DNA from 2 places in the Aromatoleum evansii genome. Region 2 is predicted to be linked to the other one. Evidence: predicted binding sites of a transcription regulator. Region 2 holds the regulator's gene; the other holds the start of a gene.
What was found. Region 2 encodes sigma-54, which starts transcription at its own class of promoters, with help from an activator protein. Its sites were predicted from a motif close to TGGCACGCTTNCTGCTNA; they were not measured.

Region 1: the regulator sigma-54 is predicted to act here: its motif matches at 4,070-4,087, upstream of adh (aldehyde dehydrogenase).

Annotation. Positions count from the first base shown of each region.
Region 1 is NZ_CP141259.1:3,515,308-3,531,099, reverse strand. It holds gene rocF (arginase) at 1-741, opposite strand, end outside; gene U5817_RS16545 (DMT family transporter) at 1,067-1,972, shown strand; gene U5817_RS16540 (sigma-54-dependent Fis family transcriptional regulator) at 2,227-3,822, opposite strand; gene adh (aldehyde dehydrogenase) at 4,145-5,665, shown strand; gene U5817_RS16530 (DUF779 domain-containing protein) at 5,847-6,209, shown strand; gene U5817_RS16525 (ABC transporter substrate-binding protein) at 6,440-7,432, shown strand; gene U5817_RS16520 (ABC transporter permease) at 7,495-8,253, shown strand; gene U5817_RS16515 (ABC transporter ATP-binding protein) at 8,254-9,018, shown strand; gene U5817_RS16510 (ABC transporter ATP-binding protein) at 9,023-9,805, shown strand; gene U5817_RS16505 (PQQ-dependent catabolism-associated beta-propeller protein) at 9,866-10,852, shown strand; gene U5817_RS16500 (ABC transporter substrate-binding protein) at 10,869-12,050, shown strand; gene U5817_RS16495 (ABC transporter permease) at 12,067-12,879, shown strand; gene U5817_RS16490 (transporter substrate-binding domain-containing protein) at 13,021-13,863, opposite strand; gene pedF (cytochrome c-550 PedF) at 13,853-14,314, opposite strand; gene U5817_RS16480 (sigma-54-dependent Fis family transcriptional regulator) at 14,566-15,792, shown strand, end outside.
Region 2 is NZ_CP141259.1:5,021,372-5,037,163, forward strand. It holds gene U5817_RS23510 (ABC transporter ATP-binding protein) at 1-224, shown strand, start outside; gene U5817_RS23515 (ABC transporter substrate-binding protein) at 253-1,470, shown strand; gene U5817_RS23520 (branched-chain amino acid ABC transporter permease) at 1,558-2,442, shown strand; gene U5817_RS23525 (branched-chain amino acid ABC transporter permease) at 2,513-3,442, shown strand; gene U5817_RS23530 (flagellar assembly protein A) at 3,459-5,408, opposite strand; gene thiL (thiamine-phosphate kinase) at 5,554-6,513, shown strand; gene U5817_RS23540 (phosphatidylglycerophosphatase A) at 6,535-7,014, shown strand; gene U5817_RS23545 (nicotinamide-nucleotide amidohydrolase family protein) at 7,019-7,498, shown strand; gene recA (recombinase RecA) at 7,584-8,618, shown strand; gene recX (recombination regulator RecX) at 8,636-9,085, shown strand; gene lptB (LPS export ABC transporter ATP-binding protein) at 9,072-9,794, shown strand; gene U5817_RS23565 (RNA polymerase factor sigma-54) at 9,816-11,264, shown strand; gene hpf (ribosome hibernation-promoting factor, HPF/YfiA family) at 11,294-11,620, shown strand; gene ptsN (PTS IIA-like nitrogen regulatory protein PtsN) at 11,757-12,242, shown strand; gene hprK (HPr(Ser) kinase/phosphatase) at 12,211-13,152, shown strand; gene ilvA (threonine ammonia-lyase, biosynthetic) at 13,239-14,759, shown strand; gene U5817_RS23590 (5-formyltetrahydrofolate cyclo-ligase) at 14,738-15,355, opposite strand; gene U5817_RS23595 (transglycosylase SLT domain-containing protein) at 15,395-15,792, shown strand, end outside.

The sequences.
Region 1 (15,792 bases), 1.5 Mb from region 2:
GCCGCGCACGGTGGTGCCGACGCCCGGTGCGATGGTCGGGTCGAGGAAATCGACGTCGAGGCTGACGTGCAGGTGCGTGTTTTCGTCGACGCCGGCGAGTGCCTGTTCCATCACCGCACGCATGCCGACTTCGTCGATGTAGCGCATGTCGAATACTTCCACGCCGAGTTCGCACAGGAAGCGCTTCTCGCCCTCGTCGACGCTGCGGATGCCGATCTGGCGGATCTCGGCCGGGAGCATTGCCGGGATGTGGCCGCCGATGCGCGTCAGCACTTCCGGGCCGTGGCCGCACAGGCAGGCGACGGGCATGCCGTGGATGTTGCCCGAAGGCGTCATCGTTGCGGTGTTGAGGTCGGCGTGCGCATCGAACCACAGCACGCGCAACTTCTTGCCGACGCTGCGGCAATGGCGCGCGACGGCGCTGATCGAGCCGATCGCGAGGCAGTGGTCGCCGCCCATCATCACCGGCAGGCGCCCGGCACGCAGCTCCGCGTAAACGGCCTCGTGCAGGATCTCGTTCCACTGTGCGACCTCCTGCAGGTGACGGAAGCCGCCGACCGCGGGCAGGTTGGGGTTGGTGGGGCCGGCGAGGTTGCCGCAGTCGCGCACGTCGGCGCCGAAGGCCGCGATCGCCGCGTGAATGTCCGCCACGCGCAGGGCCTCGGGGCCCATGCTGGCGCCGCGCGTGCCGGCGCCGACGTCGGTGGGAACGCCGATCAGGCTAACGTTGAGATTCGTCATGGTCTTGGTCTGCCCCGGGGCACGCGTCGTACGCGGCGGTTTAAGGATTCGGTTCGACCGGGTCCGGCGAGGAGTGGTTCGCCGGGCCCGGTCGTAGCTTCACGGCCCTGGTCGATGCCGATTTGCAGGGCCGAACTTTGAAGGATGCGGGCGTCAAACAGAATCGATAATTTTGTAGCGAAATACCACCAATCTGGCGAAATGTCAGGATCGAATGTCGATATGTTCAAATGCGGCATCTTTCGACCGTCTGCGGCTACCTCAGCTCGGGTATAAAGGCGCCTCGGCCGCATCGCGGCGAGATGAATTGTATGGGAGCCGGTGAATGAAGCGCGCGCAGGCCAACGGCCTCCTGCTGGTTGCAGCACTGATCTGGGGAACGGCCTTCGTCGCCCAGCAGACGGGCATGCGCGACGTGGGGCCCTTCACCTTCACCGGCGTGCGCTTCCTGTTCGGCGCCGTGGTGATCCTGCCGCTGGTCGCGCGCGAGCTGCGCCGCCTCGGGCGGCGCGGCGTGTGGTTGGATGGCCGCGACCTGGCCGGCGGCCTTGTGCTGGGCGTGGTGCTGTTCCTCGGCGCGGCCTTCCAGCAGATCGGCATCGCCGGCACCTCCGTGAGCAACGCCGGTTTCCTCACAGCCCTGTATGTGCCGCTGGTGCCGGTCGCGAGCGCGCTGCTGTTGCGCGAGCGCCTGCATTGGTCGGTGTGGCCGGCGAGTGCGGGCTGCCTCGGCGGCACCTTCCTGCTCGGGGGGGGCAGCCTCGCGGCGCTGTCGACGGGCGACCTGTGGGTGATCGCGAGCGCGGTGTTCTGGGCGGCACACGTGATGATGGTCGGACGGGTCGCCGCGCGCCACGGGGCGCCGATCACGATCGCGTGCCTGCAATTCGTGATGTGCGGCGTGCTGGGCATGGCGAGCGGTTTTTACGCCGAGGTCGTCAGTCTGGACGCGCTGGAGCGCGCGCTGCCGTCGATCGCCTACGCGGGCATCCTCTCGGTCGGCCTGGGATTCACGCTGCAGGTGGTCGCGCAACGCCACACGCTCGCGGCCGATGCGGCGATCCTGCTGAGCTGCGAGACCTTGTTTGCTGCACTCGCTGCGCGCATCTTCGTCGGCGAGGTGCTCACGCCGATGCAATTGGTGGGCGGCGGGCTGATCTTCGCGTGTGTGATGGCGATCCAGCTGCTGCCGCTCGCCCGGGCGCGCAGCGAGGCGGTGCAGCCAGCCTGACTTGTCGGGGCTGCGATCAGATACCACCGTTCGCCCTGAGCGAAGTAATCCCCGCCGCGGCGAGGCAAAGCGAGACGAAGAAACAGCCTCCGTTCGCCCTGAGCTTGTCGAAGGGCGGGGTCTCGGCAGGGCTTCGACAGGCTCAGCCCGAACGGTATTGGGCAGTCTGCAATGACATATGGAAGCTGTCTCTTGAGAGCGTGTCGAAGGGCTTAGGGCGAACGGTATTGGGTTGTCGGGTTAGTAGCCGAGGCTCACGCCGCGTTCTCGAACAATTCCGGCGGGATGTCCTCGGGGCACAGCTGGCTGGCCTCGTCGCCCATCAGGGCGAGCACGAGGCGGAGTTGGTTGCGCAGTTCGCGCAGGTTGCCCGGCCAGCGGTGTCGGTGCAGCAGGGCGAGGGCTTCGGGGCAGACATAGATCGACCGCCCGCCGCCGGCCTCACGCACGAAATGGCGCACCAGCTCATCGAAGTCGTCGCGCTCGCGCAGGGGCGGCAGGCTGATGATGTGGCCGCCGGACGCCTCGAAGGTGCGCAGGTCGAGTCGACCATCGCGGCGCAGCTCGGCGAGCGGCTGCCGTGCGGCACCGATCACGCGGGCGCGGCTGCCGTCGTGGGCGTCGAAGAGCCGCGCCTGCAGCGTGGCGGGCAGGGCGTCGATCTCCACCAGGAAGAGGATGCCGTTGGCGGCCTGTGCCCAGGCGCGATCGAGTTCCGCCGCCGCGGCTTCGCCGTCGGGCAGGGCTGTGCAGTCGATGCCGATCAGCGGTGCGTCCACGGTCGGTTTGTGGTCTTCATGGAAGGCGCGCACGAGATGCGCCTTGCCGGTCCCCATCTCTCCTTCGATCAGCAGCGGTGTCCATTCGGTCGCGCAGTTGCGCAGCGTGTCAACGATGCGCGCCATGCGTCCGTCGCCGTGGGCAATCGCACCCAGGCGTGAGTCGTCGCGGCGGGCGGTTCCGGCGCCGGATTCCGTGTCGGCGCGGCGCCGCGTCCGCAAGTTGGCACGCGCGATGAGTGTGCGTCCCTTCAGGTCGTAGAGCGGGAAGGGGGCGTCGGGCGCCTGCGCGGCCAGCGCGACGAGACTGCTCCAGGGCGTTGCGAAGCAGGCTTCGTAGGTCGTCGCGGGATGTCGTGCGTCCAGCCCGAGCATGCCGCGTCCCTTGCGGTTGCTAGCGACGAGCCGGCCGCCTTCGTCGAATACGACGAGGGCGTGCAGGGGATCTGCGAGCGCATCGCGGCGTGTGTGGAAGTGCAGGGTCAGGAAGCCGTCGTCCAGCGTTTCGAGCAGGCGGTGTTCGATCAGTTCGGCCGTGGTGCGCAGCAGTGCCTCGGCATGGGTCAGGTTCTCGCGCGCGTCCGACGACACATCGAGGATGCCGAGCATGCCGCCGGTCGGCGCGAGGATGGGGGTCGCGACGCAGGTCAGGATGCGGTTGCGCGCGAGGTAATGCTGGTCGCCCTGAACGGTGACGACCGTGCCGGTGTGCAGCGCCGTGCCGATCGCGTTGGTGCCCATCACGGCCTCGCTCCAGTCGACGCCGGGCCGCAGCGCAACCCGGCTGGCGCGGTCGAGGAAATCCGTGTGGCCCAGCGCGCTGAGGATCATGCCCTGGCGGTCGGCCAGCAGCACCGTGGAGGACGGGCTGCCGATCTGGCGGTACAGGCCTTCGATCATCGGGCGCGAGAAGGCCAACAGGCGGTTGTTTGCCGCGATGCGGTCCGTGAGTTCGCCCGGCGCGAGCGCCGTGTCGTTGAGCGGTTCGTCCGGCCGCAGCCCGTGCTCGCGGCTGCGCTGCCACGATGCGATGAGGGATTCCGGCCGGGATGTCGGGGGTGAAGCTGCCATCATGGGGTGCGATGAAGCATGAATCATTCCTTTCGAGCTGAAACCCTCGTGCTACCAGGGGTTTCGCGCAAGTGAGGGAATCGTCGAGCCCGCGCATCTGTCCCGCATTGGGACAGGTGTTGTCTTGTTGAGCAGCGGAGGACAGGGGCGGACACGCCTGCGGAGCGTCGCCGGAATGTCCCGTTTTGAGGCGCAAATGTTTGTGCACAAAAGGAAAACCGCCTCCCCCGAGAATATTCGACGGGGCTGGCACGCCGCCTGCGGAAGGGATGGCGACGCGAGACAGCGTTTTGACCACCCAACACTTCTGGAGACGAGTTCAATGATCTACGAGATGCCCGGCAAGGCAGGCGCCAAGGTCCAGTTCAAGACGCGCTACGACAACTTCATCGGCGGCAAGTGGGTCGCCCCGGTGCGCGGGCAGTACATGGACAACATCACCCCCATCACCGGGCGCAAGTTCTGCGAAGTGGCGCGCTCCAGCGCCGAAGACATCGAGCTCGCGCTGGATGCCGCGCATGCCGCCGCCGACAAGTGGGGCCGCACCCCCGTCGCCGAGCGCGCCCGCATCCTGACCCGCATCGCCGACCGCATCGAGGAGAACCTCGAACTCGTCGCCTACGCCGAGACGGTCGACAACGGCAAGCCGATCCGCGAGACGATGGCCGCCGACATCCCGCTCGCGATCGACCACTTCCGCTACTTCGCCGGTTGCATCCGCGCGCAGGAAGGCTCGCTCGCCGAACTCGACGACAACACCGTCGCCTACCACTTCCACGAGCCGCTGGGCGTCGTGGGCCAGATCATCCCGTGGAACTTCCCGATCCTGATGGCGGCGTGGAAGCTCGCGCCGGCGCTTGCCGCGGGCAACTGCGTGGTGCTGAAGCCTGCCGAATCGACCCCGGTCGGCATCCTCGTGCTGATGGAGCTGATCGCGGACCTGCTGCCGGCGGGCGTGCTCAACATCGTCAACGGCCTCGGCCGCGAAGCCGGCGTGCCGCTCGCGACCAGCAGCCGCATCGCCAAGATCGCCTTTACCGGCTCGACCACCACCGGCCGCCTGATCATGCAGGCCGCGTCGCAGAACATCATCCCGGTGACGCTGGAACTTGGCGGCAAGTCGCCCAACGTGTTCTTCGAGGATGTCGCCGCGGCCGACGACGAGTTCTTCGACAAGGCGATCGAAGGCTTCGTGCTGTTCGCGCTGAACCAGGGCGAAGTGTGCACCTGCCCGTCGCGTGCGCTGATCCACGAGTCGATCTACGACCGCTTCATGGACCGCGCGCTCGCCCGCGTGAAGGCGATCAAGCAGGGCAACCCGCTCGACACCGAGACGATGATCGGCGCGCAAGCCTCGACCGAGCAGATGCAGAAGATCATGTCCTACATCGATCTCGGCAAGCAGGAGGGCGCGCAGCTCCTGACCGGCGGCGAGGCGGCACGCTTCGGCGGTGACATCGCGGAAGGCTTCTACATCAAGCCGACGGTGTTCAAGGGCCACAACAAGATGCGCATCTTCCAGGAGGAAATCTTCGGGCCGGTGCTGTCGGTGACGACCTTCAAGGATGAGGCCGAGGCGCTCTCCATCGCCAACGACACGCTCTACGGCCTGGGCGCCGGCGTGTGGTCGCGCGACGGCAGCCGCGCCTACCGCATGGGCCGCGGCATCAAGGCCGGCCGTGTGTGGACCAACTGCTACCACCTGTACCCCGCGCACGCCGCGTTCGGCGGCTACAAGCAGTCGGGCATCGGTCGCGAGACCCACAGGATGATGCTCGACCACTACCAGCAGACCAAGAACCTGCTGGTGAGCTACAGCCCCAACGCGCTCGGATTCTTCTGAGCGCGTTGCCAAGGTCTCGCGCTCGCGTCCTTCCGGGCGCGAGGCCGGTCGGGCGCATCCAAACGCCCGTCTTGCTCATGGTGTTCTTCTCTCCCTCTCTTCCGTCTACAGCGGTGGAGATTCACGGGCGGCCCAGGCCGCCCGTTTTTTTCGCCGCGTCGCGGCGTGCAAGGAGTCAGTCATGGTCCAGCGTGTCATCGCCACCGAAAGTGCCGAAGAACTCATCGCACGTCTCATCACGAAGCACGGCCCGGTGATGTTCCACCAGTCGGGCGGCTGCTGCGACGGCAGCGCGCCGATGTGCTATCTGCGCGCGGAGTTCCTGACCGGTCCTGCCGACATCCTGCTCGGCGAGATCGGCGGCAGTCCCTTCTACATCAGCCGCGCCCAGTATGAATATTGGCAGCATACGCAGCTGATCATCGATGTCGTCGAAGGTCGCGGCGGGATGTTCTCGCTCGAGGGGCCGGAAGGGCTTACCTTCCTCACTCGCTCGCGCCTATTTACGGACGAGGAACTGGATCAGCTCGCAAAGGCCGCCTGATCATGCTCTATGCTTGAAGGACGTGTCCGGGCCGCTTCAACGGTCCGTGACATGCGGCTCTCCACCGGGTGTTCCGAAATGGAGCAGGTGTTCCATCGTGGAGCAGGTGAATCGGCGTGGGGGCGAATGCGAACCGGTGACGCATTGCTGGATCGAATCCTGCATTGGTACTACGACCTCGGCCGGCTCGATCCGGCAGATGGCAACACAAGAACGATGGAGACACTTCGATGCTGCGCCACTTCACGCGTGCGTGCCTTGCGGCCGCTGCGCTCTTCGCCTGCCTGATCGCCCCGCTCGGCGCCGCCGATCCGGCCGTGATCCGCATCGGCGTGCTGCAGTACGGCACCGTGAGCTGGGAGCTCGAGGTGATGAAGCGCCAGGGCTTTGCCGAACGCGAGGGCGTGCGCATCGAGGTGGTGCCGCTCGCGCAGAAGGACGCGGCGAACGTCGCGCTGCAGGGCGGGGCGGTGGACCTCATCGTGAATGACTGGATCTGGGTCGCGCGCCAGCGCGCCGAAGGGCGCGACTTCGCCTTCGTGCCGTACTCGCGCGCCGTGGGCGGCATCATGGTGCGACCGGATGCAAATGTGCGCACGCTCGCCGACCTGCGCGGGCAGCGCCTGGGGGTCGCCGGTGGTGCGCTCGACAAGAGCTGGCTCTTGCTGCGTGCCTATGCGCGCAAGACCGTCGGCGAGGACGCCGCGACGCTGGTGAAACCCGACTTCGGCGCACCGCCGCTGCTCAACGCGCTGATGCTCAAGGGGGAGCTTCCGGCGGTGATGAACTTCTGGCACTTCTCGGCGCGTCTGCGCGCGGCGGGGATGCGCGAGCTCCTGTCCCTCGACGAGGTCCTCAAGGGGCTCGGCGTCGATGGCGAGTTGCCGATGATCGGCTGGGTGTTCCGTGACGAATGGGCGGCGAAGAACCGCGCGGCCTTCGAAGGCTTCCTGCGGGCGGGCGCGCAGGCGCGGCGCCACATGCAGACCTCCGACACGGTGTGGGAGGAGCTGCGCCCGCTCACGCGCGCCGAGGACGACGCGACGCTCGCGGCCTTGCGCGACGGTTTCCGCGCAGGCATTCCCGGCGAGGACGTCGCGCACGCTGAGCGTACTGCGCGGCGCGTGTTCGCGATCCTCGCGCAGGAGGGTGGAGCTGAGCTCGTCGGCGCCGCCACGGCCTTGCCCCCCGGCACCTTCTGGCGCACGGGCGCCCCGCGCTGATGAAGGCCGGTGCCGATGAATCCGCTTCCTGGCCGCTGCCGGCCGCGCCGCTCAGGCGAGCGATGAAACGCCACGGCCCGCAGGGCGAAGGGTGGTTGCGTGCGGTTTCACTCGCCGCCTTCCTTGTGCTGTGGCAGCTCGCAGCAACGCTTTTTGCCAGCCAGACGCTGCCCCCACCGGCCGCCGTTTTCGCGCGCATCGCCGCCGAGACCTCCTCGCTCGCACTACCCACGCACCTGGCCATCACGCTCGCGCGCGTCGCCGTCGCCTTCGGGCTGGCGATGGCCCTCGGTGCCGCGATCGGCATCGCCATGGGGCGCTGGCGCCGGCTCGATGCGCTGCTCGACGGCTGGCTCGTGCTCGGGCTCAACATCCCCGCGCTCGTCACCATCATCCTGTGCTACGTGTGGTTCGGGCTGAACGACGCCGCCGCGATCGTTGCCGTGGCGCTCAACAAGATCCCCACCGTCGTCGTCACCGTGCGCGAAGGCGCGCGCGCCATCGATGCCCGCCTGATGCAGGTCGCCCACGCCTACCGTCTGCCGCGGCTGCGCACCTTCACCCACGTCTATCTGCCCCAGCTCTATCCCTACCTGATGGCAGCCGCGCGCTCGGGGCTGTCGCTCATCTGGAAGATCGTCCTCGTCGTCGAGCTTCTCGGGCGCAGCAACGGAGTCGGATTCCAGCTCAACATGTTCTTCCAGCTCTTCGACATCGCAGGCATCCTCGCCTACACGCTCGTGTTCGCCGCAGTCGTGCTCGTCGTCGAGGCGGCCGGGCTGCGTCCGCTCGAACGGCGGCTCACGCGCTGGAGATCCTGAATGCTCGACATCGCCATCGACCGCAAGACCTATCCCGACCGCGCCGGGGCCCCGCATCTGGCGCTCGCCGGGCTCAAGCTCACGGCCGCGCCGGGCGAGTTCGTGTGCGTGGTGGGCCCCTCGGGCTGCGGCAAGAGCACGCTGCTCAACGTCGTCGGCGGGCTCGATCGCGACGTCGAGGGCCGCGTGTGCCTCGCCGGCGCCGACACCGCCCACGACATCGGCTTCATGTTCCAGGAGCCGCGCCTGATGCCCTGGCTCACCGTGCTCGAGAACGTGCTGCTCGTCACCGACGCGAGCCCCGCGACGCGCCAGCGCGCGCGCGAACTCCTCGTCGCGATGGGCCTCGCCGACGTGCTCGACGCCTACCCCGGGCGCCTCTCCGGCGGCATGCAGCGGCGCGTCGCCCTCGCGCGCGCCTTCGTGATCGAACCGAAGCTGCTGCTGATGGACGAGCCCTTCGTCTCGCTCGATGTGCCCACTGCCAATCGCCTGCGCGCGATGCTGGTCGAACAGTGGCAGCGCTCGCGTGCGACCGTGCTCTTCGTCACCCACGACCTGCGCGAGGCGCTCGCGCTCGCCGACCGCATCTGCTTCCTCTCGGCCGCGCCCGGGCGTGTCGTGCTCGAACTCCCCCTCGCGCTCGCACGTCCACGCGCCCCGGATGGTGCCGCCGTGCAGGCGCTGCACGCCGAGCTTCTTGCCCGGCACCCTGAGCTCCTCGCGGGGCTCACCAGCGACCCGGACGAGATCAAGGATGAATGAGCGCATGAATGCCACCCTCGACGCCTCTCCCGTGAGCCGCAATGCGACGCAGGCGGGCGCCGCGCTCGAGCTCGCCGACGTGCGCAAGTCCTACGGCGCGCGGGAAGCCCTGCGCGGCGTCACGCTCGCCGTGCGCCGCGGCGAGTTCGTCGCGCTGCTGGGCCCCAACGGTGCGGGCAAGAGCACGCTGTTCCAGCTCCTGACCGGCCTCTTCAACGCCGACTCCGGGCGGCTCGTCGTGTGCGGCCACGACATCCGCAAGGCGCCGGTCGCGGCGCTCGCGCACCTGGGCGTGGTGTTCCAGCAGAGCACGCTCGACCTCGACCTGGGCGTCGCCGCGAACCTCAAGTTCCACGCCGCGCTGCACGGTCTCGGCGGGCGCCACGCACGCGAACGCGTCGCCGACGCGCTGGCCCGCCTCGGCCTCACCGAGCGCGCAGGCGACCCCGTGCGCGAACTCTCCGGCGGCAACCGGCGCAAGGTCGAGCTCGCGCGCGCCCTCGTGCACGAACCCGCAGTGCTGCTCATGGATGAGGCCACCGTCGGTCTCGACCCGGCCTCGCGCCGCCAACTCCTCGACGAAGTGCTCGCGCTGCGCGACCGTGGGGTGGCCGTGCTGTGGGCGACCCACCTCGTCGACGAGGCCGAAGCGGCCGACCGCGTCGTCGTGCTGCACCGCGGCCAGATCCTCGCCGAGGGGCGCCCGCAAGAGCTCGCCGCCCAGGCCGGTACCGCGACGCTCGCCGACGCCTTCCTGCACATGACGGGGGGCGAACGCAGCGACTGAACGCTTCTGCCGCCCTCATCGACCACAAGAACCAGAAACCACCCCGAGAGGAGACCCCGCTTGATCCCCCGCACCCCCCGCACCCGACTCATCGCCGCCGCTGTCCTCGCGCTCGCGGCTACCACCGCCGCCGCCAAAGGCACCGGCTACGTCTTCGTCAGCAGCGAGAACGACCACGCCGTGACCGTGCTCGACAGCAAGAGCTGGCAGGTCGTCAAGACCATCGCCACCGGCCAGCGCCCGCGCGACATGCGTCTCGCGCCCGACCGCAGCCAGCTCTATGTGATCGCCAGCAAGGCCAACCGTGTCGACGTCATCGACATCGCGCAGCTCAAGGTGGCGCACAGCATCCCCGTCGGCGAGGATCCCGAAATGTTCGACCTCTCGCCCGACGGCAAGCGCCTTTACGTCTCGAACGAGGAGGACGCGCAGGTATCCGTGATCGACGTCGCGACGAAGAAGGCCGTCGCCCGCATCGAGGTCGGCGAGGAGCCCGAGGGCGTGCGCCTGTCGCCGGACGGCAAGCGCGTGTATGCGACCTCCGAGGTCGCCAACATGGTCCACGTCATCGATACGGCAACGCACAAGATCCTCGCCAACGTCGTCGTTGCCAACCGCCCGCGCCGCTTCGCGATGACGCCCGACGGCGCCGAGGTGTGGGTCACGAGCGAGCTGGGCGGCAAGGTCACGGTGCTCGACGGTGCAACGAACGCGGTCAAGGCCACCGTCGCCTTCACGCCCAAGGGCTTTCGCGCCGACGACGTCACCCCGGTCGGCATCGCGATGACGGGCGACGGCAAGACCGCCTACGTCACGCTCGGGCGCGCCAACCACATCGCCGTGGTCGATGTCGCCAGCCGCAAGGTCGAGAACTACGTGCTGGTGGGCAACCGTGCGTGGGGAGCCACGCTCAATCGCGACGGCAGCCTCCTGTTCGTCGCCAACGGTCTTTCGGACGACATCTCCATCGTCGACACCAAGAGCCGCAAGGTGCTGCGTTCGGTGCCGGTCGGGCGCGTGCCGCACACGGTGGTGATCGACGATTGAGGGCGGCCCCATGCGCATGAACTTTGGACGACTCCTGCGGGTGAGCCTCGGCGTCACCGCGCTCGCCTTGACCGCCTCGGCCTTTGCCGCCACCAGCGTGCGCCTCGCTCACCTCGAGCTGGAGAGCGATGCGCGCTACGACGAGACGAAGCTCTTCTTCCGCGGCCTCGCGCAGCCCCTCGGCCGGCCCTTCGCTGGCGCCGAGGTCGCGTTGCGCGAAGCGCGCTTCGTCGGCCAGGCGGTGGGCGCCGAGTTCGCGCTCGAACGCGTCACGGGCGCCGACGCCAAGGCGCTCGCAGCAGCGATCGACAAACTCAACAAGGAAGGCGTGCGCTATTTCCTGCTCGATGCCCCCGGTGCGGTGGTGGCCGAGGTCGCGAAGGCGGTGCGGGGCAGGGAGCTGCTGCTCTTCAACGTTTCCGCACCCGACGATGCGCTGCGCCAGGCGCAGTGCCAGCCGAACCTCCTGCACACCCTGCCCAACGACGCGATGCGCATGGACGCGCTCGCGCAGTACCTGGTGTCGAAGAAGTGGAGGAACGTCCTCATGCTCGAAGGCCCGCGCCCCGAGGACAAGCTCATGGCGGAGGCCTTCGACCGTGCCGCGAAGCGCTTCGGCGTGAAGCTCGTCGAGCGTCGCCCCTTCGTGCTCTCCAACGACCCGCGCCAGCGCGACCAGGGCAACGTCGCGCTGCTCACCGCCGGCAGTGATCACGACGTCATCTTCGTCGCCGACACGGACGGCGAGTTCGCGCGCAGCGTCCCCTACCGCACGGTGCGCGCACGCCCGGTGGTGGGCAGCGAAGGCCTCGCCGCCGCGGCCTGGTCGTGGGCGTGGGAGCGCCACGGCGCGCCGCAACTCAACAGTCGCCTGGAAAAGCACGCCGGGCGCAAGATGGCCGACCCCGACTGGGCCGCATGGATCGCGGTGAAGGCGGTGGTCGAGGCGGTCGTGCGCACGCAGAACGCTCCCTTCGCCACGGTCGCGAAATACCTCAAGGGCGAGGAGATCACGCTCGACGGCTTCAAGGGCAACCGCCTGGGCTTCCGCCCGTGGGACAACCAGCTGCGTCAGCCCGTGCTGCTCGCCACCCACAACGCCGTGATCGAGCGCGCCCCGATCGCGGGCTTCCTGCACCCGACCAACAACCTCGACACCCTCGGCTTCGACCAGCGCGACAGCCGCTGCGCGTTCTGAACGGAAAGGATGGCCCATGAGACTCTCCCACGCCGGGCTCGCGCTGCAGGCCATCGCCGGGCGCGAGCTCGCCAAGTTCGTGCGCCAGGGCGGACGCTTCGCCTCGGCCCTCGTGCGCCCGCTGCTGTGGCTCGTCGTCTTCGCGGCGGGCTTCCAGAACGTCTTTGGCGTCTCGATCATCCCGCCCTACGACACCTACATCCCGTACCAGGTCTACATCGTGCCGGGCCTGCTGGGCATGGTGCTGCTCTTCAACGGCATGCAGTCCTCGCTCGCGATGGTGTACGACCGCGAGATGGGGATGATGCGGCTGCTGCTCACCGCGCCGCTGCCGCGCGGGTATCTGCTCTTCGCCAAGCTCCTTGCCGGCACCCTGCTGTCGGTGCTGCAAGCCTACGTCTTTCTCGTGATCGCATGGCTCTTCGGCGTCGAGGTGCCGTGGTCGGGCTGGCTCACCGCCCTGCCGGTGATCGTGCTCGCGGGCATGATGCTGGGCGCGCTGGGGCTGCTGCTGTCGGTGCAGGTGCGCCAGCTGGAGAACTTCGCCGGCACGATGAACTTCGTGATCTTCCCGATGTTCTTCGTCTCGCCCGCGCTGTATCCGCTGTGGAAGCTGGAGGAGTCAGGTGCGGCCGTCGTGCATGCGGTGGCGCAGTGGAACCCCTTCACGCACGCGGTCGAGGCGATCCGCTTCGCGCTCTACGGCCAGTTCGCCGCCACCTCGCTCGCGATCGTCGCGGGCTGCCTGGCGGTGTTCTTCGTCCTCGCGGTGCGCGGCTACGATCCGCAACGTGGGATGCTCAGGCGGGCGGGGGGCAAGCCTGCTTGACCCCTGATGTCACGCCATGGAGCAGGTGCTCCAAAACGGAACAACAAGGTAAAAAAGGAAGCCGGATGTTCGGCAAAACCTTGCATAGGTTTGATCGAGCATCCGGCAATCTTTCGGGGCGCAGAGTGCCCCGAAGTGCGTTCAGGGAACCCTGTGGGTGACGCCGTGGGCCGAGAAGATGCGAGCGAGCTCGCCCGAGCGCTGAATGTCCGCCAGCGCCTCCGAAAGGGCAGCGGCCAGATCCTTGTGGTCTGCCTTCACGGCCATCCCCAGCGGCCAGCCTTTCACGCGCAATTCGGGCATGGTCAGCGTGTCGATTGCGAACTGCCGCTGCTCCTTGAATGCGCCCTCAAGCTGGCTGCGTGGCGCCATCACCGCGCTCACTTCACCCTTCGCCATCGCCGCAGCAGCTTCGGCGACACTGCGGAAATGCACGACGTTGTCGCGCAGGCGGCCGTTCATCACGTGGAGCATGAAGTCGCTCGCGTGGGTGTCGAGTTCGACGCCGATCTTCTCGCGCGTGAAGACTTCGAATGCGACCGCGGCCGAACCGGCGACCGACGGCACGCGCTCGGGATTGCGCGCGATCGCGATCGTCTCGAGGTGGTAGGGGCCGAAGATCGCCACCTTGTCGTTCTGGGCCGCGAACTGGGCATCCACGGGCACATGCATCATCACGTCGGCCGGGCGGTGGCCGAGGTAATGCCCTTTCCACACCATGTTGCGCAGGTCGTCGTTCATGTTCTCGTCGGCCGGGAACTCGACGATCTCCGCACGCAGTCCCAGGCGCTCGGCCAGCGACTGCGCGAGGGCCACGTCTATCCCCTTGCCGCGCGCCGAGAAGGGCGCGTAGTCGGCATAGACGGCCACCCGCAGGGTGCCCGCCTGCTGCACTTCGGGCTGTGCGGCCGCATGGGCCGGGAGCAGGGCGCCTGCCATCATGGCGCCCGCTGCGATCAGGAATGCGCGTCGGTCATTTTTCACGTACGGTCTCCAGCCAGGCCTTGATTGCCCACATTGCCTCCTGCGACAGCATGCCCTCGAACGGCGGCATGTATACGGCGCCGTTGCGGCTCACGCCATTGCGGATGCGCTGCAGGAAATACTCGTCCGTTTCGGGCGCGATGTCGAGCTTGCGCAGGTCGGGCGCGATACCACCGGATACCGCGCCAAGACCGTGGCAGCGCGCGCAGTTCTGGTTGTAGGCCGAATCGCCGATGCGGATCGCTTCAGTGTTGTCGCGGTAGGGGTTCACCTCGCGCCAGTCCTCGCCGAGCTTCGGCAGCGTCGATACATCCACCGCCTGCGGCGTCACGTCGCCGTGTGCGTGGGCCAGTCCCGCTCCGAGCGCGAGTCCCACGGCCAGGGCCGCGGCGCGCAGTTTGCGGGTCAATGTCTCCTTGTCGTTGTGCTTGTCCACCTTCTGATTCCTCATCTCTGATTGACGACGCCCGGGGTGCCGGATCTGCACAGTCCTTCGCAAGCCCTGTGCCACGTCGGTCGAGCGTGACGAAAACGGCCTATTTCCTTGGTAAGGCGCCTGAAAGCTGCTGGCAGGAAAATTGCTCCTCTGTTGTTGCCGAGTCGGATGACCGATTGCTTCGACCTGGTGCAGGTGCTACTTTCTGACACAAGGGACAAACAAAAAAATAGTCCCAAAAGTGACGCGCAGGAGAGGAGGAGAAGATGGCCGTATTGCCGCAGTTGCGGGATCGCCGCGAGAACACCATTTCGGACGCGCGACGATTTTTCTTCGAGCTTGGTCAGACGCCAGAGGCCGGGCTCGCCCCTCCTGTGCTGCGTTCCTGGCAGCGCTGTCGCACTGGCGGGCTCGACCACCTCGATGCCTACCTGATCGATCCTGCAGGCCGCGCCCAGCTCTCCGATGCGCGCGATCGCAGCGCGAGGCTGCTGGAGCACGCCGGCGGGATCATGGAGCACGTGTTCGAGCAGATCCGCGCCTCCGGCAGCATGGTCATCCTCGCCGACACGCGGGGCATGATCCTGCACTGCCTCGGTGATCCGGACTTCGTCGGCCGCGCGCAACGTGTCGCCCTGCAGCCCGGTGCGTCGTGGGACGAGGCGGTTCGCGGCACCAACGCGATCGGCACCGCAATCCAGGAAGGTGCCGCGGTCGAGATCCATGGTGCGGAGCACTACCTTGAACGCAACGGGTTTTTGACCTGCAGTGCGGCGCCGGTGTTCAACGCCCAGGGGCACGTTGCCGGCGTGCTCGACATCTCGGGCGACTCGCGCAACAACCAGCGCCATACGCTCGGCCTCGTGCGCCTGTCGGTGCAGCTGCTGGAAAAACGCCTCTTCGAGGCGGAGTTCGCCAAAGAGGTCCGCATCGCCTTCCATCCTCGCCCCGAATACGTCGGCAGCCTTCAGGAAGCGATGCTCGCGGTCGATGCCGATGGGCGGATCGTGGGTGCCAACCCGGTCGCGCGCGAATGGCTGGCCCTGCCGGCCGGGCTCGCCGATGCACCCACTTTCGGCAGCCTGTTCCGTACGGGCTTCGGTCAGCTGCTCGACCGCGCCGTCAATGCCCCCGACGACCTGCTGCTGCTCGAGATGCGCCGCGGCGAAGCCGTGTATGTGCAGGTGCGCGGCCATCGCCGCCCACGCGCCGAGGTTTCTGCGCCGCGACTGCAGCAGTCCGTGGCGGACCCGGCAAGACCGGCGGGCAAACCCTGCGACCGCTCCAAGTCGCTCATCACGCTCGATTGCCTCGCGACCGGCGACGCGCGCCTGCAACTGGCGCTTGACCGTGCGCGCCGCGTGCAGGGCAAGGACATCCCGTTGCTGATCCAGGGCGAGTCGGGCGTCGGCAAGGAGCTCTTCGCGCGCGCCTTCCACAACAGCGGTGCACGCAACGACGGCCCCTTCGTTGCGCTCAACTGCGCGGCGATT
Region 2 (15,792 bases):
TCACCGAGGGCCTCGCGCCGGTGATCGTGCAGGCGCTTGGCCGCGTCATCGCGCAGCTCAAGGAGAAGGGCCTGACCATCATCCTGGTCGAACAGAATTTCCGCTTTGCGGCGCCGCTCGCGGACCGCCACTACGTGATCGAACACGGTCGCATCGTCGAGATGGTGAGCAAGGACGAGCTCGATTCGAAGATGCCCCTGCTGCAAAAACTGCTGGGCGTCTGAGCCCCGGCACACGAGGAGGAGAGAGAGGATGAAGCGCAAGATTCTGGGTTCGGCAGTGGCCGCTGCCGTCGCGTTCGCACCGGCATTCACGCAGGCGGCCACCAACGTCAGCGACGGTGCGGTGAAGCTGGGCGTGCTCACCGACATGTCGGGCACCTACTCCGACCTTGCCGGCCCCGGCACGGTGGAGGCGACGAAAATGGCGGTCGAGGATTTCATCGCGAAGGAGAAACCGGACTTCAAGATCGAGGTCATCTCCGCCGACCACCAGAACAAGGCCGACATCTCGGCCAACAAGGCACGCGAGTGGTTCGACACGCAGAAGGTCGACACCATCGTCGACCTCGTGACGACCTCGACCGCGCTCGCGGTGATGAAGGTCGCCAACGAGAAGAACCGCATTTCGCTCGTGTCGGGCGCGGGCTCGACGCCGATCACCAACGAGCAGTGCAACGACACCACCGTGCACTGGACCTACGACACCTACTCGCTGCCGGTCGGCACCGCGAAGGCGGTCGTCAAGCAGGGCGGCAAGAACTGGTATTTCATCACCGCCGACTACGCCTTCGGCCATTCGCTCGAAAAGAACACCTCGGAGGTGGTCACCAAGAGCGGCGGCAAGGTGCTGGGCAGCGTTCGCCACCCCTTCCCGGGCAGCGACTTCTCGTCTTTCCTGCTCAGCGCGCAGGCCTCGGGCGCACAGGTGATCGGGCTGGCCAACGCGGGCGCGGACACGATCAACTCGATCAAGCAGGCCAAGGAGTTCGGCATCACGCCCAAGCAGTCGCTCGCCGGCCTGCTGATGTTCATTTCCGACGTGCATAGCCTCGGTCTCGAGGCCACGGCGGGGATGTACCTGACGACGGGCTTCTACTGGGACTACAACGACGAGACGCGCGCGTGGTCGAAGCGCTACTTCGAGAAGATGAAGCGCATGCCGACGATGGTTCAGGCCGGCAACTACTCGTCCGTCTATCACTACCTGAAGGCCGTGAAGGCCGCCGGCACCGACGAGGCCAAGGCGGTGATGGCGAAGATGCGCGAGATGCCGGTGAACGACTTCTTCGCCAAGAACGGCAAGGTGCGCGCCGACGGCCGCATGGTGCATGACATGTACCTCGCGCAGGTGAAGAAGCCGTCCGAGTCGAAGTATCCGTGGGACTACTACCACATCCGCGAAGTCATCAAGGGCGAGGACGCCTTCATCCCGCTGGCCGAGAGCAAGTGCCCGCTGGTCAAGAAGTAGGCACGCCAGCCCGGCCATGAGCAGGGGTCGTGAGCGCCGCAGGCGCGCACGACCCCGCGGCCCGCACCGACATCCGAGCGCGAGACCATGGACATCTTCGGCATTCCGATCCAGGCCCTGATGGGGCAGCTGCTGATCGGGCTCATCAACGGCTCGTTCTACGCGATCCTCAGCCTCGGGCTGGCGATCATCTTCGGCCTGCTCAACATCATCAACTTCGCGCACGGTGCGCTGTACATGATGGGGGCCTTCTGCGCGTGGATCGGCCTGAACTGGCTCGGGCTCAACTACTGGGTCGCGCTGATCGCCGTCCCCGTCGTCGTCGGGGCGTTCGGCATGCTGATCGAACGAACGATGCTCAAGCATCTGTACAAGCTGGACCACCTGTACGGCCTGCTGCTCACCTTCGGCCTCGCGCTGATCATCGAAGGGCTGTTCCGCTACCGCTTCGGCATTTCGGGCGAAAGCTACCCGGTCCCCGAGCTGCTCGCGGGCGGCTTCAACCTCGGCTTCATGTTCCTGCCGAAATACCGCGCTTGGGTCATCGCGGTGTCGCTGGTCGTGTGCTTCGGCAGCTGGTTCATCATCGAGCGCACGAAGCTCGGATCCTACCTGCGCGCAGGCACCGAGAACCCGCAGCTGCTGCAGGCCTTCGGCATCAACGTGCCGCTGATGATCACGCTCACCTACGGCTTCGGCGTCGCGCTCGCGGCCTTCGCCGGCGTGCTGGCCGCGCCGGTGCTGCAGGTGAACCCGGTGATGGGCTCCAACCTCATCATCGTCGTGTTCGCCGTGGTCGTCATCGGCGGGATGGGCTCGATCATGGGTTCGATCGTCACCGGCCTCGGCCTCGGCCTGATCGAAGGCCTGACCAAGGTGTTCTATCCGGAAGCTTCCGCGGTGGTGATCTTCGTCATCATGGGCATCGTGCTGCTGCTACGGCCGGCCGGACTGTTCGGACGGGAGCGATGAGCGCCATGCCGCGCCACCCCACAGCCTTGCCCCCCGCGCCCCACGGCGCCTCCGCACCGGGAATCGCATCATGAACGGCAAACACATCGGCTGGATCGTCCTGCTCCTGATCGGGCTGGTCGCGCCCTTCGTCGTCTACCCGGTGCTGGTGATGAAGATCCTGTGCTTCGCGCTGTTCGCCTGCGCCTTCAACCTGCTGCTCGGCTACACCGGCCTGCTGTCCTTCGGCCACGCGGCCTTCCTCGGTTCCGCCGGCTACATCTGCGGCTACGCGATGCAGGGGCTCGGCCTGTCGCCGGAACTGGGCCTGCTGGCCGGCAGCGCCGGCGCTGCCGTGCTGGGCTTCATCTTCGGCAGCCTCGCGATCCGCCGCGCCGGCATCTACTTCGCAATGATCACGCTCGCGCTCGCGCAACTGGTGTTCTTCCTCGCGCTGCAGTTCCCCTTTACCGGCGGCGAGGACGGCATGCAGGGCATTCCGCGCGGGCGCCTGTTCGGCCTCATCGATCTCGCCGACACGATGAACATGTATTTCTTCGTGCTCGCGGTGTTCCTGTTCGGCTTCTGGGTCATCGACCGCGCGATCGACTCGCCCTTCGGCCAGGTGCTGAAGGCGATCCGCGAAAACGAGCCACGCGCGATCTCGCTCGGCTACGACGTCGATCGCTACAAGCTGCTCGCCTTCGTGCTCTCGGCCGCGCTCGCGGGCCTCGCCGGCGCGACCAAGACGCTGGTGTTCCAGCTCGCCTCCCTCACCGACGTGCACTGGCACATGTCCGGCGAAGTCGTGCTGATGACCCTGCTGGGCGGCGTGGGCACCGTGTTCGGCCCCATCGTCGGCGCGACCATCGTCGTCAGCCTGCAGAACTACGGCGCGGAACTGGGCCAGTGGGTCACCGTGCTGACCGGCGTGATCTTCGTCGTGTGCGTGCTCGCCTTCCGCCGCGGCGTCGTCGGCGAAGTCGCACTGCTGATCAAGCGTTCGGGCATCCGCCCCTGACAACGGCACCGGGAGTTCAACCCTGCTCGCCTGAGCTCCCGGCCGGACTCCAGTCGAAGCTGCCGCCGCTGCCGGCAAACAGCGGACGGGTCCCGCCCGGCGTCGCCCGCAGGAAGGCCCTCAGCTCGCCCGGTGCGAGCCCTTGCGGCGGCTTCGCATCGGCCGCCAGATGCCGCGCGTGCACGATCAGCTCGCCCCCGATGTCCGCCACGCTGCAGTGGATCGAAGCGACCGCCGCCTGCCGCGCCGCTTCCACCCCGGCAATCGCCGCCAGCAGTTTCTCGCGATGAGCCGCACGCGCCTTGCCCTGTTCCGACACCTGCGCCATCGCCTTCAGCACCGGCATCACACTGTCGCGCAGCTTGTGGAAGGCCGCCTGCTGCTCGGCGTTCAAGACAATCTCCTGTCGCTGCACCCTGGCGGCGACCGTCAGGTAATTGCCCACCCCGGGGCGTGCGCGCAGGGCCTCCATGATCTGCCTGGCCTGCTCGTCGACCGCCTGCAGCTCTGCGAGCTGCGCGTGCGCCGCCCGGACCAACTCGCCCTGCGAATCCTCGGGCGGCAGCAGGACGGACACGACGGTCTCGGCCGGCCCGTGCGGACGCACCTGCGCAACGGCAACCGTGCGCCCCGCCAGCACGGACGCCTCCACGAGGGCGATGTCCAGCTCGTCCGCGAGGATGTCGCAACCGATCGCCCGTTCCCGCACGACGACGCGACGCCCCACGATCAGGCTGTTCTCGGCATACTGCAGCGTCACTTCGCCATCCGGCGCGAGGATCGTCGCGCCGCTTGCACGGCCCTCGACGGCGACCTGCCCGCCCGGATTCACGATCGCCCCGCCACTCACGTTCTTCTTCAGCACGACGGTGCCCCCGCGCGACACGATCTTGCCGAACACGTCGGCGAAGGTCGTCACGTTGAGCCCCTCGACCACACGACCTTCCTGGATCTCGCCATGCTCCTCGTAATCGTCGCCCATCAGCACGAGGTCGCCCGTCGTGCGCAGGCTCACGCCGGCACGATTGACGATCTTCTCGGTGACCGAAACCTTGCTCGAAGCCTCGTCGATGTCGAGGAAGCCGTCGATCGTCGCGACGAGAAACTCACCCTCCGCGTCGTTTTCGACGCGCGTCCCCGTGCCGGCGAGCGCGGCAAAGTCGATATCCTTCGGCAGCGCGGGCGCCACTGCCCGGCCGTCGAGTTCGCGGCCCGGCGCACCGAGCACGAGCGGCAGCTTGCGCAACAGCTTCTCGCCCGCGCGGATCTGCGGAAAGCGGTTGCGAAAGCGGGCGAGGTCGACACGTCCGTCCGGCAGCAATCCCGGGGCGTCATCCCGATGCAGGCCGCTCGACAGCTCCTCGACCCCCGCGTCGCGGCCGGCACCCGGCGGTACCGCGTGGGCGATGACGATCCTGCCCGTCCGCTCGTTCCCGATCGCATCGCGGACAACCGCCTCGTCGATGCCGCAGCGCAGCCCCTTGAGCCACGCCTGCGCGACGAACTCGTCGAAATCGAGCCGGGTTTTCTGAGCGACCGTGTCGAATTCCTGCCCCCCCGCCCCGCCGCCCTCGGCGGTACGCGGCACCGTGCACTCGATGCTCACCGGCTCGAACAGATACTCGGCACGCGCGCCGGAAATCTTCAGGCCGCGATACAGGGGAATGCGCACCGGCAGCACATGGCTCATGCCCGAGGAGAAACGCACGCGCGACGGCCGTCCCGCGGCCACGCATGCCCGGGCTTCATCATCCGCGCGCCCTGCCTCGCAGTCGAAGGCCAAATGCTGGAAGGCGGCGTAATCGAGCCCGCGGAAACAGACGCCGCGGATGAATGTCTGATCGACCCACGCGCGGAACTCGGCGGATCCTCCCAGGCGCGACAGCTCAACCCACAGCCCGCCCTCGTCGCGGACGATGAAATCCGGCAGGGGATCGTCCCCATCGCTCAGAGCATCGGCCACCATGGCAACCATTCCGTCCCCTTGCCCGCAACATTTGTTTTCATCTTACCCGTCCGCGCCCCGCATGGGCGCTCCGCGTGCGGGCACCGTTGGGCGCAGCCGCCACGACTGCGGTAAGCTTGCGCGCGACCAACCGCGCCCGCCCCCCATGCCCTCCGAGTTCGACCTCATCCGCCGCCACTTCACCCGCCCCGCACGGCACACAACCCTGTCGGTCGGCGACGACGCGGCATTGCTCACGCCACGCGCGGGCATGCAACTGGCCGTATCGACCGACATGCTGGTCGCCGGCACGCATTTCTTCGCCGACGCCGAGCCCGAGGCGCTGGGCTGGAAGACGCTCGCGGTCAATGTTTCCGACCTCGCCGCGATGGGCGCCGAACCGCGCTGGGCCGTGCTGGCCTTGTCGCTGCCGGCGGCAGACGAAGCGTGGATCGCGGCCTTCGCGCGCGGCTTCTTCGCCTGCGCCGACGTATTCGGCGTCGATCTCGCAGGCGGCGACACCACACGCGGCCCGCTGAACCTGTGCGTGACCATCTTCGGCGAAGTGCCGGCGGGCGCCGCGATCACGCGCGGCGACGCGCGAGCCGGCGACGACCTGTGGATCACCGGGAAACCGGGCCACGCCGCACTCGGCCTCGCGCACCTGCGCGGCGAAGCGGCGCTCGCGCCCGCAGCGGCACATGCCTGTCTCGCTGCCCTGCACCGCCCGCAACCGCGCGTCGCCTTCGGGCAGGCGCTGCGCGGCGTCGCCAGCGCGATGCTCGACGTCTCCGACGGCCTGCTCGGCGATCTCGGCCACATCCTTGAATGTTCCGGCTGCGGCGCGCGCATCGAGGTCGAAGCGCTGCCGCTGGCCGCCCTGCGTGCCTGCGGGGCCGACGAAGTCCTCGCGCGGCGCTGCCTGCTGTCCGGCGGCGACGACTATGAGCTCCTCTTCACCGCGGCGCCGACACGACGCGAGCACCTCGCCGCCCTCGCCGGCAAGCACGGACTGCCGTTGTCGCGCATCGGCACGATCACCGCGAACGCCGATGAACTCGTACTTCGCGAAGCCGACGGGCGCGAGCACACCACGACCCACGCCGGCTACGACCATTTCGCCTGAATCCTCCCGCCCAAGCCGTCCATGCGTCCCACCGTCCGCCTGCTCCTGAGCCACCCCGCCCACTTCATCTCGCTCGGCTTCGGCTCGGGCCTCTCGCCGCGCGCCCCCGGCACCGCCGGCACCCTCGCCGCCTGGCTGCTCTACCCACTGCTGCGCGCGCCGATCTCGGATTTCGTCTTCCTCGCGCTGCTCGCGAGCTTCTTCGTCGCCGGCATCATCGCCGCCGACCGCACCGGCCGCGCCCTGGGCGCATCGGACCACGGCGCGATCGTGTGGGACGAGATCGTCGCGTTCTGGCTGGTGCTGTTCTTCGCCCCGCCCGGCCTCGCGTGGCAGGCGGCGGCCTTCGTGCTGTTCCGCTTCTTCGACATCGTCAAGCCGCAACCCATCCGCTGGGCCGACAGCCGCATCGGCGGCGGCTTCGGCGTGATGCTCGACGACCTGATCGCCGCCGGCTATGCGATTCTCGCGCTTGCGGTGCTGAAGCATTTGCTGGGGTGATCCGATGAACGACGACGAACTGCACGCCCTGTCGCGCCGCGTCGGCGACTGGCTCGCCGCGCGCGGTGCCACGCTCGCCTGCGCCGAATCCTGCACCGGCGGCTGGGTCGCCGAGACCGTCACCGCCACCGCCGGCAGCTCCGGCTGGTTCGACCGCGGCTTCGTGACCTATTCCAACGAGGCCAAGCAGGAGCTCCTCGGCGTCGCTGCGGCGACGCTCGCCGGCAGCGGCGCGGTCAGCGAGGAGACGGTGTGCGAAATGGTCGCCGGCACCCTCGCGCACAGCCGCGCACGCTTTGCCCTCGCGGTTTCCGGCGTCGCCGGCCCCGGCGGCGGCACCGCCGCCAAGCCGGTCGGCATGGTGTGCTTCGCGTGGGGCGAACGTGACGGCGAACTGCGCAGCGAAACCGTTCACTTCACCGGTGACCGCACCCGGATCCGGCGCCAGGCGGTCATCCACGCACTCGCCGGCTTGATGACATAATCATTTTCAGGGCACCGTAATAGTGACCTGCAGCGCACCAGCAATCTCTGTGCCATAATTCCCCAACGTTTTGAAAGGACAGGACATGGACGACAACAAGGCCAAGGCCCTCGCCGCCGCGCTCTCGCAGATCGAGAAGCAGTTCGGCAAGGGTTCGATCATGCGGATGGGCGACGGCAACGTCGAGAAGGACATCCAGACCGTCTCGACCGGCTCGCTCGGACTCGACATCGCGCTCGGCCTCGGCGGACTGCCGCGCGGCCGCGTCGTCGAGATCTACGGCCCGGAATCGTCCGGCAAGACCACGCTGACGCTGCAGGTCATTGCCGAGATGCAGAAGCTCGGCGGCACCGCCGCCTTCATCGACGCCGAGCACGCGCTCGACGTCGGCTACGCCGAAAAGCTCGGCGTGAACATCACCGATCTGCTGATCTCGCAGCCCGACACCGGCGAGCAGGCGCTCGAGATCGCCGACATGCTGGTGCGCTCGGGCGGCGTCGACATCGTCGTCATCGACTCGGTCGCGGCACTCACCCCCAAGGCCGAAATCGAGGGCGAGATGGGCGACCAGCTCCCCGGCCTGCAGGCCCGCCTGATGAGCCAGGCGCTGCGCAAGCTCACCGCCAACATCAAGCGCACCAACACGCTGGTGATCTTCATCAACCAGATCCGCATGAAGATCGGCGTGATGTTCGGCAACCCGGAGACCACCACGGGCGGCAATGCGCTCAAGTTCTACGCCTCCGTGCGCCTCGACATCCGCCGTACCGGCGCGATCAAGAAGGGCGACGAGGTCGTCGGCTCGGAGACGCGCTGCAAGGTCGTCAAGAACAAGGTCTCGCCCCCGTTCAAGGAAGCGCACTTCGACATTCTCTACGGAGAGGGCATCTCGCGCGAAGGCGAGATCATCGACCTCGGCGTCGAGAAGAAGATCGTCGACAAGGCGGGCGCCTGGTACTCCTACCAGGGCGACAAGATCGGCCAGGGCAAGGACAACACGCGCGAGTTCCTGCGCGGCAATCCGGCGCTCGCGCGCGAGATCGAGAACAAGGTGCGCGTCGCGGTCGGCCTCAAGGAACTGCCGGCCGAGCCCGCGCAACCGGCTGCCGAGGCGGCCTGACGCCCCTTCACGGGATCATGCCGGAGACGAGCCTGCGGGAACGCGCGTTGCGGCACCTCGCGCGCCGCGAGCACTCGCGCGCCGAGCTCGCCCGCAAGCTCGCCCCGCACGGCTCCGCCGACGAGATCGAAGACGTGCTCGACCGCATCACCGAACTGGGCCTGCTCAGCGACCACCGCTTCGCCGAAGCCTGGGTGCGCAGCAAGGCCGCCCGCTTCGGCACCGCGCGGCTGCGCCGTGAGCTCGCCCAGCGCGGCGTCGGACGCGACACGATAGACGCCGCACTCGATGTCGAGGCGGTCGAGGATGACGTCGAACGCGCCCGCACCGTGTGGCGCGGCAAGTTCGGCGCCACGCCGGCCGACGCGCGCGAGTGGGCCAGGCAGGCGAGATTCCTGCAGGGGCGCGGCTTCGGCACCGACGTGATACGCAAGATATTGAAAGAGAACCCCGATGAGTCTGCTTAAGGTCGCCGGACTGCAGAAGCGCTACAAGGCGCGCACCGTCGTCCACGATGTCGGCTTCGAGGTCGGCAGCGGCGAAGTGGTCGGCCTGCTCGGCCCCAACGGCGCCGGCAAGACCACCTGCTTCTACATGATCGTGGGCCTCGTGCGTGCCGACGGCGGCGACATCCGCCTCGACGACGCCGAGCTCACGCACCTGCCCGTGCATGCGCGCGCGCGCCTCGGCCTGTCCTACCTGCCACAGGAAATGAGCGTATTCCGCAAGCTCACCGTCGCCGAGAACATCCGCGCCGTGCTGGAGCTGCGGGGCCTCGGCAGCGCACGCGTCGACGAGCTTCTCGAGGAACTCCTCGAGGAACTGGGCATCGCGCACCTGCGCGACAACACCTCGGTCTCGCTGTCCGGCGGCGAACGGCGCCGCTGCGAGATTGCCCGCGCGCTCGCGACCGACCCGCGCCTGATCCTGCTCGACGAGCCCTTTGCCGGCGTCGACCCGATCGCCGTGCTCGATATCCAGAAGATCATCCGCTTCCTGCGCGACCGCGGCATCGGCGTGCTGATCACCGACCACAACGTGCGCGAGACGCTCGGCATCTGCAACCGTGCCTACATCATCAGCGAAGGCCGCGTGCTCGCCAGCGGACGCCCCGACGAGATCGTCGCCAACGAACAGGTTCGCCGCGTCTATCTCGGCGAGCATTTCCGCCTCTGAGCCCACTATCGGCGAAGCGCCATGAAACCGTCCCTCCAGCTCAAGATCTCCCAGCACCTCACGCTGACGCCGCAGCTGCAGCAATCGATCAAGCTGCTGCAGCTGTCCACGCTGGAGCTGAACCAGGAGCTGGAACGCTTCCTCCTCGAGAATCCCATGCTCGAGCGCGAGGACGGCGACGGCAGCGATTTTTCGCCGGGCGCGGCCCAGGGCTCGAGCGAGCCGAGCGAAGCCGCCGGCAACCAGGCCGAAACACCTGCCTCCCCCGAGGAGGCGCATGGCGAGAGCGAGCCGGCAAGCTTCGACGAAGCCGGCGAATGGTCGAGCGCGAGCAGCGGCTCCTCGAACCGCGACGATGACGACGACACCGATTTCCAGGAACTGCAGGCCGCCGGCACCAGCCTGCGCGACCACCTCGACCAGCAGGTGAGCCTGTCGCCGCTGTCCGACCGCGACCGCGCGCTGGTGCGCTTCATCATCGAGGCGCTGGACGAGGACGGCTACCTCAACCAGTCGCTCGAAGAACTGCTGCCGCTGCTGCCGCCCGAGCTCGAATACGACCTCGACGACCTCTCGATCGCGCTGCACCACGTACAGAACCTCGACCCGGCCGGCATCGGCGCGCGCAACCCGCAGGAATGCCTGAGCCTGCAGCTCAGGGCGATGCCCTCCTGCCCGACGCGCGACCTCGCGCTGAAGATCGTCGACGAGCACCTCGACCTGCTCGCCGAGCGCAACTTCCTGCGCATCAAGCGCGCCACCGGCTGCGACGACGACGCGCTGCGCGCCGCGCACGCGCTGATCTGCCGTCTCGACCCGCATCCGGGCTCCCAGCACTCGGTGCAGGAGACGCGCTACATCCTGCCGGACGTCGTCGTGCGCAAGGTGCGCAACCGCTGGACGGTCACGCTCAACCCCGAGGCGATGCCCAAGCTGCGCATCAATTCGCTGTACGCCAGCATCCTGCAGCAGAACCGCGGATCGGGCGGCGCACTCACCAGCCAGCTGCAGGAAGCACGCTGGCTGATCAAGAACGTGCAACAGCGTTTCGACACCATCCTGCGGGTTTCGCAGGCGATCGTTGACCAGCAGCGGCAGTTCTTCGATTATGGAGATGTGGCGATGCGACCCCTGACGTTGAGGGAGATCGCGGACCAGCTCGAGCTGCACGAGTCGACGGTCTCGCGGGTCACGACGCAGAAGTTCATGGCCACACCGCGCGGCGTGTTTGAACTGAAGTATTTTTTCGGCAGCCACGTTGCCACCGACACCGGTGGGGCGGCATCTTCCACGGCGATTCGAGCGCTGATTCGCCAGCTGGTGGAGGCCGAAGACAGGAAAAAGCCCCTGTCCGACGCGAAAATTGCCGAGTTGTTGGGCCAGCAGGGTATCGTGGTGGCACGCAGGACGATCGCGAAGTACCGCGAGTCACTCAATATCCCGCCGGTCAGCCTGCGCAAAGCGATCTGAAAGACGATCTGACAATACGAGGAAACATCATGAATCTCACCATCACCGGACATCACGTCGAAGTCACCCCCGCGATCCGCGAGTACGTCAACACCAAGCTGGATCGCGTCATCCGCCACTTCGACAACGTGACCAGCGTCAACGTGATCCTGTCGGTGGAGAAGCTGCGCCAGAAGGCGGAAGTCACGCTGCACGTGCGCGGCAAGGACATCTACGTCGAGAGCGAGGACGGTGACATGTACGCGGCGATCGACAGCATGGCCGACAAGCTCGACCGCCAGGTGCTCAAATACAAGGGCAAGAACCACGACCATGGCCACGACACGCTGAAGCACCAGCAACCGACCGAGCTGTGATCCTTTAGTTCACGCCGGGGGTCCGGGGTGTGTTTATAATTCGCGCGTTTTCAACCCGCGCCTGCCGCACACCCCGAGCCTCCTCCCGCCCCCGATCGGCAGCGGCACGGCCCGTGTCGTGCAGGTGGTGATCCGCATGAGCCTCATCGCCGAACTCCTGCCTCCTTCGAACGTCGTCATCGATCTGGACGCGAGCAGCAAGAAGCGCGTCTTCGAACAAGCCGGCCTCCTGTTCGAGAACAATCAGGGCATCGCCCGCAGCGTCGTCTTCGACAGCCTGTTTTCACGTGAACGCCTCGGCTCGACCGGCCTGGGCCAGGGCATCGCCATTCCCCACGGCCGCATCAAGGGCCTGAAGGACGCCGCCGGCGCCTTCCTGCGCCTTTCGGTCCCGGTGCAGTTCGACGCCCCCGACGGCCGCCCGGTCACGATGCTGTTCGTGCTGCTGGTGCCCGAGCAGGCCAACGAGACCCACCTGCAACTGCTCTCCGAGCTCGCACAGATGTTCAGCGACCGCGATTTCCGCGAGCAACTGCAGAACGCACCCGACGTCGCAACGATCCATTCGCTGTTCGCCTCCTGGGGCCCGCATGCGGCAGACCAGCGTCGCGCGGCTGTATGACCTGCACCGCGAACAGCTGGAGCTGACGCACGTCAGCGGCCGGCTGGACCGGGTCATCTCGGTCAACGAAGAGCGCATCTGGCCAGCCGACCTCGTCGGCCACCTCAACCTGATCCACCCGACGCGCATCCAGATCCTGGGCGCGGCCGAACTCGCGTGGGCGCAGCGCCATGCGCGCGACAAGGTCGCCCACCACCTCACCGAGATCATCGGTGCGCGCCCGCCGGCGATCATCGTCGCCGACGGCTGCGCGATCCCCGACATCCTGCGCGGCATCTGCGAATACGCCGACGTCGCGCTGATCACGACGCCGCAGCCCTCCGCGAGCGTGATCGACCAGTTGCGCCTGTACATGTCGCGCGAGCTCGCCGAGAAGATCTCCCTGCACGGCGTGTTCATGGACGTGCTCGGCATCGGCGTGTTCATCACCGGCAGCTCGGGCGCCGGCAAGTCCGAGCTCGCGCTCGAGCTGATCTCGCGCGGTCACGGGCTGGTCGCCGACGACATCGTCGAGTTCTCGCGCATCGCGCCGACCGTGCTCGAAGGGCGCTGCCCGGAGATGCTCAAGGACTTCATCGAGGTGCGCGGCCTGGGCATCCTCAACATCCGCACGATCTTCGGCGAGACCGCCTGCCGGCGCAAGATGCGCCTGCGCCTGATCGTGCATCTGGAACGCCGCCTGCCGGGCCAGTCCGACCCCTCGCGCCTGCCGGTGCAGCGCGAGACGCAGGACATCCTCGGCGTGCCGGTGATCCGCACCACCCTGCCGGTCGCGGCCGGACGCAACATCGCGGTGCTGCTCGAAGCTGCCGTGCGCTCGACCATCCTGCAGTTGCGCGGCATCGATTCGACGCAGGAATTCATCGACCGCCAGCAGCGCCTGCTCGACGCGGACGGCGAAACCCTCTGAACGGCACGGCCGGCAAGACGCTTGCCGCAGTGCCGCATCGGCTGATACGCTCAATGTCTTTGCGCCGCCCCGCGAAGGCTTCCCCGATGACTGCCGCAACACCGGATTACCTGGAAAAGATCCTCAATGCCCGCGTCTACGACGTGGCCGAGGAAACGCCGCTTGACCTCGCCACGAACCTCTCGGAGCGCGTGCATAACCGCGTCTTCCTGAAGCGCGAGGACATGCAGCCGGTGTTCAGCTTCAAGCTGCGCGGCGCGTACAACAAGATGGCGCACCTGTCGCCGCAGGCCCTCAAGCGCGGTGTGATCTGCGCCTCGGCCGGCAACCACGCGCAGGGCGTCGCGCTCTCCGCGCAGCGCATGGGCGTGCGCGCGGTGATCGTGATGCCGACCTCCACGCCGCAGATCAAGGTCGAGGCGGTCAAGGCGCGCGGCGGCGAGGTGGTGCTCGCGGGCGACTCCTACTCCGACGCCTACGCCCACGCGGTGGAGCTCGAGAAGACCGAGAAGCTGACCTTCGTCCATCCCTACGACGACCCGGACGTGATCGCCGGCCAGGGCACGATCGGCATGGAGATCCTGCGCGCGCACCCTGACCCGATCCACGCGGTGTTCTGCGCCGTCGGCGGCGGCGGCCTGATCGCCGGCGTGGCGGCCTACATCAAGCGCCTGCGCCCCGAAACCAGGATCATCGGCGTGGAGACCGTGGACGCCGACGCGATGACGCGCTCGCTCGCCGAAGGCCGGCGCGTCGAGCTCGAGCAGGTCGGGCTGTTCGCCGACGGCACTGCGGTGAAACTTGTTGGCGAGGAGACCTTCCGCCTGTGCCAGCAGTACGTCGATGAGATGATTCTGGTCGACAACGACGCGATCTGCGCGGCGCTCAAGGATGTGTTCGAGGACACACGCTCCATCCTCGAGCCCTCGGGCGCCCTCGCGGTCGCCGGCGCGAAGGAGTACGCGAAACGCCACAACCTGCACGGCAAGAACCTGGTTGCCGTGGCTTCCGGCGCGAACATGAACTTCGACCGCTTGCGCTTCGTCGCCGAGCGCGCCGAGGTCGGCGAACAGCGCGAGGCAGTGTTCGCAATAACGATCCCCGAGCGGCCGGGCTCCTTCCGCAAGTTCTGCAGCCTGATCGGCAACCGTCACATCACCGAGTTCAACTACCGCTACGCCGATCCGCAGCGGGCCCACATCTTCGTCGGCGTCGCGGTGCATAACCGTGCCGAGGCGACGCGCGTGGTCGAGATGCTGGAACGCCACGAGCTGCCCGCGGTGGACCTGACCGACGACGAGATGGCGAAGAGCCACATCCGTTACATGGTCGGCGGCCGGGCACCGCACGTGAACAACGAACTGGTGTACCGCTTCGAATTCCCCGAGCGTCCCGGCGCGCTGATGAACTTCCTCACCAGCCTGCATTCGGATTGGAACATCAGCCTGTTCCACTACCGCAACCACGGCTCCGATTTCGGCCGCGTGCTGGTGGGCATGCAGGTGCCGCCCGAGGACAAGGGCGCCTTCCAGGACTTCCTCGACCGGCTCGGCTACGAATACGCGGACGAGTCGGCCAATCCTGCCTACCGCATGTTCCTGGGCTGAGCGGGGAAGGCGCCGGCCTCGGTGACGATCCAGTCCATCGGACGATCGTGCGGCTGGGGCCACACGTCATCGACCCGCGCGAACTCGAAGCCCAGCCCCACCGCGACGGGATCCATCACCGCCAGGGTGCGGTCGAAGTATCCGCCGCCGTAGCCGACGCGGTAGCCCGCGGCGTCGAAGGCGTTGCACGGCACGAGGATCATGTCGGGAACGACCGCCTCGCCGTGCGCCGGATGCGGGATGCCGTGGCGGTCGAGCGGCATTTCCATGCCGGGAATCCAGCGGCGGAACTCCATCGGGCCGGCCTGATGCGGCACCACGGGCAGCAGCGCGACGCGCGCGCTGTCCGCCGCCAGCCAGTGCGTGACCCAGGCGCGCAGGTCCGGCTCGCCGCGGTAGGGCCAGCAGAAGCCCAGGCTCGTCGGCGCCAGGCGAGCGACGAGTTCGCCGAGATGGATTTCCAGATGGCGCATCAGCGCGGCGCGATGCGTCGCCGTGAGCGCCTGACGCGCGGCGATGGTGCGGGCGCGCAGGGCGCGGCGCTGCTCGGAGGGATCGGCGGAATCTATGCCGGGGGCAGGATGGGCGGAATTCACTGTGGTATGGTCGGGCTGATTGAAAGGGGATGGTAAGGGATGGCAAAGGGTTTGTGGGCGGCGCTGGCTCTGACGCTGGCGAGCCTGACGCAGGGAGCCTTCGGGCAGATCGGGGACGACCGCATCCTCGCCGCGCGCGAGGCGCTGCGCACCGGCGACCGTGCAATGCTGGAGCGCCTCGCTGCGGAGCGCGAGCCGCACGTGCTCGATCCCTACGTGCGCTACTGGCGGCTGACGAACATCCTCGCCCGTCCCGAAGCGCCGCCGGTCGACGAGCTCAACGAGTTCCTGCTGCGTGAGGCCGACAGCCTGCTCGCCGAGCGGCTGCGCGCGGACTGGCTGCGACGCATGGCGCGCGAATACGACTGGAGCGGTTTCCTTCAGGTGTACGCGGACCTGCGCGAACCGGACGCGGAGCTGCGCTGCCTGCAGCGCAA